DNA from 2 places in the uncultured Stenotrophomonas sp. genome. Region 1 is predicted to be linked to the other one. Evidence: predicted binding sites of a transcription regulator. Region 1 holds the regulator's gene; the other holds the start of a gene.
The links. The regulator FliA, encoded in region 1, starts transcription of late flagellar genes. The targets are predictions, from matches to a motif close to TAAAGTTTNNCNNNCNNNGGCCGATAA.

Region 2: RWO33_RS16475 (chemotaxis protein CheW) is a predicted target of FliA. The motif match lies at 1,929-1,955, and genes of this name have one in related genera.

The regions. Positions count from the first base shown of each region.
Region 1 is NZ_CAUQPH010000146.1:3,939-8,396, reverse strand. Features, by position in the region: partial or broken gene RWO33_RS17415 (AAA family ATPase) at 1-873, shown strand, start outside; gene RWO33_RS17410 (MinD/ParA family protein) at 860-1,747, shown strand; gene RWO33_RS17405 (RNA polymerase sigma factor FliA) at 1,744-2,490, shown strand; gene cheY (chemotaxis response regulator CheY) at 2,507-2,899, shown strand; gene RWO33_RS17395 (protein phosphatase CheZ) at 2,899-3,516, shown strand; gene RWO33_RS17390 (chemotaxis protein CheA) at 3,521-4,458, shown strand, end outside.
Region 2 is NZ_CAUQPH010000126.1:1,532-5,989, forward strand. Features, by position in the region: partial or broken gene RWO33_RS16465 (methyl-accepting chemotaxis protein) at 1-755, opposite strand, end outside; gene RWO33_RS16470 (hypothetical protein) at 850-1,233, opposite strand; gene RWO33_RS16475 (chemotaxis protein CheW) at 1,384-1,875, opposite strand; gene RWO33_RS16480 (flagellar brake protein) at 2,019-2,795, opposite strand; gene RWO33_RS16485 (methyl-accepting chemotaxis protein) at 2,983-4,458, opposite strand, start outside.

The DNA of each region.
Region 1 (4,458 bases):
GCCGGCATGCGCCATGTCATCGAGCGCGAGATGAACCGCTTCACCGACGAGCGCCTGCGCGGCTCGGCCGTGCGCGCCGCCGCGCTGGACCTGATGGACGAGTACGGCTTCGACGCCGGCATCTGCCGCGACGTGGCCCTGCAGATTCCGCTGGACACCGAAGCGCACCGTGGCCGTGGGCTGATGCTCGGCCTGCTCTCGAAGAAGCTGCCGATCGCCCCGGTCGACCCGCTCGAGGCCGGTGGGGTGATCGCCCTGGTCGGCCCGACCGGTGCCGGCAAGACCACCACCATTGCAAAGCTGGCCTCGCGCTTCGCCGAAGCGCATGCCGCCCGCGACGTCGCCCTGGTCACCACCGACACCGCCCGCATCGGCGCCCGCGAACAGCTCTACGGCTTCGGCCGCCAGCTCGGCATCGCGGTGCACGAAGCCAACAGCGGCAGCGACCTGGCGCAGCTGCTGGAACGCCTGAAGGACTACAAGCTGGTCCTGATCGACACCGCCGGCCTGGGCCCGCGCGACCGCGCCCTGGCCGCCCAGCTGCAGTGGCTGCGCGCCGCCGGGCAGGTCCGCACCCTGCTGGTGCTGCCGGCCAACACCAGCTTCAGCGACATGGACGAAGTGGTCCGCCGCTTCAGCGCCGCCAACCCGCAGGGCGTGGTGCTGAGCAAGCTCGACGAGACCGGCCGCTTCGGCACCGCGCTGTCGGTGGCGGTCGACCACCGCCTGCCGATCACCTGGGTCACCGACGGCCAGGACGTTCCCGAAGACCTGCACCGGGCCAGTGCGGCCAATCTTGTACTTCGCCTTGAAGATTTGCGCCGCGCGGCCGATATGCCCTGCAACCCGGAGTTGAACCATGCCGTCGCGTGAGTATGAAAACCTGACCAGGACCTTCCCGTTGTCGGCCACCCGCAGCCAGCCGCTCGGCCCTGTGCGCACCATCGCCGTGACCGGCGGCAAGGGCGGCGTGGGCAAGACCAACGTGTCGGCCAACCTGGCCGTGGCGCTGGCCGGCATGGGCAAGCGCACGCTGCTGCTGGACGCCGACCTCGGCCTGGCCAACATCGACGTGATCCTGGGCCTGCAGCCCAAGCTGACCCTGGCCGACCTGGTCGCCGGGCGCTGCACCCTGGACGAGGTGATCCTGGAAGGCCCCAACGGCGTGCTGGTGGTCCCGGCCGCGTCGGGCCGCCGGCACATGGCCGAGCTGCAGCCGGCCGAACACGTGGGCCTGGTCAACGTGTTCTCCGAACTGGAACGCGAGCTGGACTTCATGGTGGTGGACACCGCCGCCGGCATCACCGACGGCGTGCTGACCTTCTGCCAGGCCGCGCAGGACACCGTGGTGGTGGTCTGCGACGAACCGGCTTCGATCACCGACGCCTACGCGCTGATCAAGGTGCTCTCGCGCGAGCGCGGCGTGGACCGCATCCAGGTCGTGGCCAACATGGTGCGCGATCCCAACGAAGGCCGCGTGCTGTACGAAAAGCTCAGCCGGGTGTGCGAGAAGTTCCTGGCCGACGTGTCGCTGAACTACTTGGGCTGCGTGCCGCAGGACGACTGGCTGCGCCTGTCGGTGCAGCGCCAGCAGCCGGTGGTGAAGGCCTATCCGTCCAGCCCGGCCGCGCAGGCGATCGCCGAGATTGCCCGCCGCACCGCACGCTGGCAGGCCCCGACCGAGCCGCGCGGCGGGGTCGAGTTCTTCCTGGAGCGCATCCTCAAGCAACGCGGGGTGGCCGCATGAAAGGCGCCGCACAATACAAGGAGGTGCAACGCGCCGCCGCCAACGAGTGCATTGCCCAGCACTCGGACCTGGTCCGGCGCATTGCCCACCACCTGGCTGCGCGCCTGCCGGCCAGCGTTGAAGTGGACGACCTGATCCAGGCCGGCATGATGGGCCTGATCGAGGCCTCGCGCAGCTACGACGCCGACCAGGGTGCCTCGTTCGAAACCTACGCCTCGATCCGCATCCGCGGTTCGATGATCGACGAGATCCGCCGTGGCGACTGGGTGCCAAGGTCGGTGCACCGCCGCGCCCGCGATGCCGCCTCCACCATCCGCCGCCTGGAGCAGAGCACCGGCCGCGCCGCCAGCGCCACCGAGGTCGCTGCAGCGATGGACATGCCGCTGCCCGACTACCTGCGCCTGATGGAAGACGCCGCACGTGGCCAGGTGCTGAGCCTGGAATCGCGGATCGAAGACCAGGGCGAGCTGGACACCGTGGCCCAGGGCGGCCCGACCCCGCAGCAGGTGCTGGAGCGCGGCGAGTTCGGCCGCGAACTGGGCCATGCGATCGGCCTGCTGCCCGAGCGCGAACAGCTGGTGCTGTCGCTGTACTACGAGCAGGAACTGAACCTGAAGGAGATCGGCGCGGTGCTCGGGGTCAGCGAGTCCCGGGTCTGCCAGATCCATGGCCAGGCAGTGCTGCGCCTGCGTGGCCGACTCAAGATCTTCGAGGCGGCCGACGCCGGCCTCGAGAACAACTGATACCGAGGAAAGTGCTTTGAACAAGAACATGCGTATCCTGATCGTCGACGACTTCTCGACCATGCGTCGTATCGTCAAGAACCTGCTGGGCGATCTGGGCTTCACCAATACGGCCGAAGCCGAGGACGGGCATGCCGCACTGGCCCTGCTGCAGAGCCAGCCGTTCGATTTCGTGGTCACCGACTGGAACATGCCGGTGATGACCGGCATCGACCTGCTCAAGGCGATCCGCGCCGACGCCAAGCTCAAGACCCTGCCGGTGCTGATGGTCACCGCCGAAGCCAAGCGCGAGCAGATCATCGAAGCCGCCCAGTCCGGCGTGAACGGCTACATCATCAAGCCGTTCACCGCGCAGACCCTGGAAGAGAAGCTCGGCAAGATCTTCGAGCGCCTGGCGGCCAGCGCCTGATGGAAACCCTTCGCGACAAATCAGCGCTGGTGCAGCGCCTGCAGGATGCCCTGGCCGCGCTGGAAAGCGGCGACGAAGCCGGCTGGCGCCGGGAAATCGACGCGCTGGCCGCACTGCGCACCCAGCCGATGATGGCCGGCCTCAACCGGCTTGCGCGCGAACTGGGCCAGGCGCTGGGCGAACTGCCTACCCTGCCTAGCGAAGCCGGCGAGCTGGATGATGCCTGCGCGCGCCTGGACCACGTGGTGGCGATGACCGAACAGGCCACCCACCGCACCCTGGACCTGGCCGAGGAATGCCGTGCGCTCACCGAGCAGCTGCGTGCCGACGGGCTCAGCCCGGACCAGGACCAGCAGCTGGACCGCATCCGCCACAACCTCACCGAGATCGCGCTCACCCAGAGCTACCAGGATCTCACCGGGCAGATCATCCGCCGCGTGGTGGGGATCGTGCGCCGCGTGCACGAAGGCTTCGGTGCGCTTGGCCTGCCGCCGCCGGACGAGGCCGCCGCACGCCAGCGCGACAACGGACTGGCCGGCCCGGCCGTGACCGGCCTGGACCGCCACCAGGTGTCGCAGGTGGACGCCGACGACCTGCTTTCCGATTTGGGGCTTTGAAATCATGAGTGCTGTTCCGGACGACATTGCTGCAGACTTCATCCTCGAGGCCCAGGAGATCCTGGATCGCCTCGGCGAACAGCTGGTGTCGCTGGAGCAGTCGCCCCAGGACAGCGACCAGCTCAACGCGGTGTTCCGCGGCTTCCACACCCTCAAGGGCGGTGCCGGCTTCCTCGGCATCCAGGCGATGGTGGAACTGTGCCACGCCGCCGAGGAAACCCTGGGCATGGCCCGTTCCGGCCAGGCCGTGCTGCAGGCGCATCACTTCGATGCCGCGCAGCAGTCGCTGGACTACCTGCAGTCGATGCTGGATTCGGTGGCCGCCGGCACCGAGCCGGGCTATGCGCCGCCGGCGCTTATCGCGCAGTTCGACGTCAACGGCCCGGCCGTGCCCGCAGCGGTGGCGGCCGCCACCCCGGCCAACCCCGACCTGATCACCGACGACGAGTTCGAAGCGCTGCTCGACACCCTGCACGGCGGCGCCGCACCCACCGCCGTGACGCCCACGAAAAAGGCCGACGACGGGCTGATCGGCGAAGACGAATTCGAAGCACTGCTCGACCAGCTGCATGGAGGCGCCGCCCCCGGCGCGCTGCAGGCAGCCGCGCCCGCGCCGGCACCTCGCCCTGCTCCGGCACCGGCTGCAGCCAAGCCGGCCGCCAACAAGCCGGTGGCCGAAGCCGAACACACCGTGCGCGTGGACACCAAGCGCCTGGACGCCATCGTCAACCTGATCGGCGAACTGGTGCTCTCGCGCAACCGGCTCAAGACCCTGCGTGCACGCCTGCACGACGAAGAACTCGACCGTGCCGTGTCGACCCTGGACATCGCCACCGCGCGCCTGCAGTCGGCGGTGATGCGCACCCGCATGCAGCCGGTCGGCAAGGTGTTCTCGCGCTTCCCCAAAGTGGCCCGCGACGTGGCCCGCAACCTGAAGAAGGA
Region 2 (4,458 bases), on a different contig from region 1:
GCCTGCATCAGGTCACCGACTTCGTCCTTGCGGCTGACGTCGATATGGCCATCGAGCTTGCCGCCGGCCACTTCGTTGGACACCAGCACCGCGCCACGGACGGCGCCGACCAGCGAGCGGGCGAACAGGTAGACCAGCACCAGGCCGAGCGCGGCGCCGCCGAGCAGGGCGATGACGGTGAGGGTGGCGGAGGTGGCGTAGGTGCTTTCCGCTTCTTCGCGCGAGGCGCGGGCAAGGCGGTTGTCTTCGGCGATCAGGGTCTCCAGGGCGGCGGAGGCCTTGAGGTGCTTGGTGCGGGTTTCGCCGACGAAGGTATCGACGGCGTCGTCCGGCAGGTCCAGCTCGAGCATTTCGGTGACGGCGTCGTAGGAGGCGAGCGAGTCGTTCCAGTCCTTGGCGAAGGCGTCGAACAGCTTCTTCTGCTGCGGGCTGTCGATCAGCTCGGGGTACTTCTTGATCGAGGCGGCGATCTTGCCGCGCAGGTCGGCGGCGCGGGTCTTGGCTTCGGCCTTGACGTCGTCGCTGGCGCGGATCAGGCCCTGGTAGGCGGAGTTGCGGTATTCACCGAGCATGCCGCGCATTTCGCCGGCCAGGCGGATGCTCTCCATCCGGTTGCCGGCCAGTTCGGTGGTTACGTTGTTGAGGGAGTGCAGGCCACGGTAGGCGACCACGCCCTGCAGCAGCATCACCAGCAGGATTACGCCGAAAGTCAGCATCAACTTCGGCATCAGTTTGAGGTTCTTGATCCATTGCATGGTGGTGCACTCTCCGGTGGCAGACGCGCCCGGGCATCAGGCCCGGTTGCAACGACCACGCCGGCGCGGGCCGGCGTGGCAGGGCATGGGGCTATTACTTGATGTTGGCGAGCTTGAGGCCGGACGGCGAGCTGACTTCGATTTCAGCGCGCGAGGCGTCGCGGGCGATCTTGCCGATCACGCAGACGGTCTTGCCTTCCAGGGTTTCCAGCGGGAAGCTGAACTTGCCGCGGTTTTCGCCGGCGATGCGGGCCGAGAAGGTGTGGCGCGGGAAGGCGCCGCCCATGTACAGGAAGGTCGGCTGGCCTTCGGAGCCTTCGGCGTAGCGGGCCTTTTCGACCTTGCCGCAGACCATGCCGTCCTTGCCGACCGAACGCGCCGCCAGCTCCGGCGGGATCATTTCGGCGGACTGGGCGAAGGCGGAGGAGGCGGAAGCGGCGAGGACGGCGATCGACAGCAGGGTGGGCAGGGTCTTCATCGGGAGTTCTCCGGGGGATATGGATAGTTGGCCCGGTGGTGGGTGAGCCCACGCAGCCGGTTCCTGAATCCAGCTATCGGCCATTCGCGACAGAACTGAAGGATTTTTGTTGAACGAAAATCGATCCGATCCGGCGCAATGGGGGGTGGGTCAGGCAGCGGCGTCTTCGACGGCGGCAGGCTGGCCCATGTCGGCGCTGTCGAGCAGGGTTTCGATATCCAGCAGGATCAGCATGCGGTCGTCCTGGGTGCCGATGCCGGAGATGAAGCGGGTATCGACGGCGGCGCCGAATTCGGGGGTGGGGCGGATCTGGTCGGCGCTGAGCGGAATGACGTCGGAGACGCTGTCGACGACGATGCCGACGACGCGGTTGTCGACGTTGAGCACGATCATGACGGTGAAGGCGTCATAGCGCGCGTCGTCCAGGCGCAGCTTGAGGCGCAGGTCGATGACCGGGACGATGGTGCCGCGCAGGTTGATCACTCCCTTGATGTAGTCGGGGGCGTCGGGGACGCGGGTGACCGAGTCATAGCCGCGGATTTCCTGGACCTTGAGGATGTCCACGCCGTAGTGCTCGGCGCCGAGGGTGAAGCTGAGGTACTCGCCACCGCTGCTGGCGGCGTTGGGGTTGCTGTCGTTCATGGAAGGAATCCTGGGTCGGGCGTGGCGGTCGGAAAACCGGGGCGTCATTCCGGATATCGGCCTGGATCGCGACGACTTTAGGGAAGAGCGTCCGACCAACGGTCGGACCTGCGCGGGCCTCCGAATCGGTTCCTACGTCGCTGTCATTCCCCGTTCTTGCGGGCGCTGCGCTGGCGGTCGATGCGGAAGATGTAGCGCTGGATGGCGCTGTCGCCGCCGCGGGGCAGGCCGTCGAAACGCATGCCGATGCGCTTCATTTCCACACCGTTGGGGAGTTTCTGCGCCAGCTGGTTGCAGACGATCAGCGAGACCTGCATGGCGCCGGTGTCGGGCATGTCGAGGCGGGCGTCATAGCGCTTCTGCAGCGAGAACGCGTTGCAGTTCGCCGGTACGGTGACGGCCAGGCCGCCGCCGCTGATGTCGACCACGCGCAGGTGCAGGGCCTCGCTGCGGTCCTCGTTGATCGGGAACAGCAGGTGCGGGGAATCGGTGACCGGCGTCTCCAGCCGGTACAGCTCGCGACGCTGCAGGTGCACCAGTTCGGTGGGGAAGGGAACGCGGAAGGCCACGTGGCCGTGGCCGCCGGTGCGCTCCAGGTGGTCCAGGCGAAAGCGCACCATCACCCGGTCCAGCTGGGCGAAGCACAGCAGGTGGCCAGCCTCTTCGGCCGCGCGGTTGGAGGATTCGGACGGGCTGCCGTCCAGCAGCAGGTAGTCGTCGTCCTCGTCCAGCTCCAGGATCGCGGTCGGGAACGACTGGTCGCGGCCGCCCAGGTGGGCGGTGAGCAGCGAGCGCTGGTCGATCAACGCCTGCAGCAGCTGGCGGATCTGCCGGGGGTTGCGGACCAGGTAACGATCGTCCGCGCCGTCATCGTGGTCGGCGTGGGACGCGTCGTGGGTTTCAAGGCTGCCTTCGGACATGGACTCTGCTGCGTTGGGCGGGTACAGATTTCGTGCGAAATCAGGTCTCTGTCCGTTTATCGGCAGCGGTTCACAATAATGTAGGGCGAATCTGTGTAGGGCCTTTTGTGCGGTGCAATGGAGTGCGGTACGCCACAACGACGACACCCCGCCGGAGCGGGGTGTCGAGGGTGACGGACCGTTGCGATCAGAACTCCTGCCAGTCGCCTTCGCCCGCCAGCGCCGGTTCGCGCACCGCCGGTCGGCGCACCGGTGCCGGCGCGCTGCGCGGACGTGCCGCGGCAGGACGTCCGCCCGTGATGGCCGGCACGGGCACGGCGGCGGCCACCGCCTGGCCATCCAGCTTGAACAGCGCCACCGCGTCGTTGAGCTGACCGGCCTGTTCTTCCATCGAACGCGCCGCCGCCGTGGCTTCCTCCACCAGCGCAGCGTTCTGCTGGGTGGTCTCGTCCATCTGCATCACGGTCTGGTTGACCTGCTCGATGCCGGCGGACTGTTCCTGCGAGGCGGCCGAGATCTCGGCCATGATGTCGGTCACGCGCTGCACCGACGCCACGATCTCGCCCATGGTGGCGCCGGCCTGGTTGACCAGTGCCGACCCTTCGGCGACCTTGCCGACCGATTCGTCGATCAGGCCCTTGATCTCCTTGGCCGCACTGGCCGAGCGCTGGGCCAGGGTGCGCACTTCGGAGGCGACCACGGCGAAGCCGCGACCCTGTTCGCCGGCACGCGCCGCTTCCACCGCCGCGTTCAGCGCCAGGATGTTGGTCTGGAACGCGATGCCGTCGATCACCGTGATGATGTCGGCGATGCGGCGCGAGGAGGCGTCGATCTCGTGCATGGTGCTGACCACCTTGCCGACCACCTCACCGCCCTGCGACGCCACCGAGTGCGCGCCGATCGCCAGCTGGTTGGCCTGGCGCGCGTGTTCGGCATTCTGGCGCACGGTGGAGGTCAGTTCCTCCATCGAGGCGGCGGTTTCTTCCAGGTTGGCGGCCTGCTGCTCGGTACGGCGCGACAGGTCGTTGTTGCCCGAGGCGATTTCGCCGGCGGCGGTGCTGATGCTGCCCGAGGCATGCTGGATGCGGCTGACGATCCGGGTCAGCTGCGCGACGGTGGTGTTGGCGTCGTCGCGCATGCTGGCGAACACGCCGTGGAACTCCCCATGCATGCGGGCGGTGAGGTCGCCGTTGGCAATGGCCTGCAGCAGGTGCGACAGCTGCGAGAGGTTGCCGTCGGCCACGTCCATCATGGTGTTGAGGTGTTCGATCATGATCCGGAAATCGTGATCGAAGCGCTGCGCGTCGCCGCGCTGGCTGAAGTCGCCGGCCGCAGCGGCCTGGGCCAGGGTCTGGATCTGGGTATTGATCGCCAGCAGGCTGGCCTTGGCCGCGTCCATCGATTCGTGCAGGATCGCGCGGGTGCCGGGCAGGCGGCGCGCGTCCCGCGACAGGTCGCCGGCGTCGTACTGGTTGAGCACGTCGATCGCGTCGCGGATCGAATCCAGGTGCTCGAAGATCACCGTGTTGACGCCCACCGCGAGCTGGCCGTACACGCCCGGGAAGTCTTCCGGGATGCGGTGGCTGATGTCGGGGCCGGCGTGCATTTCAACCATCTGCTGGGTTTCGCTGGAATAGCGACGCAGCATCTGGGTCATGTCGCG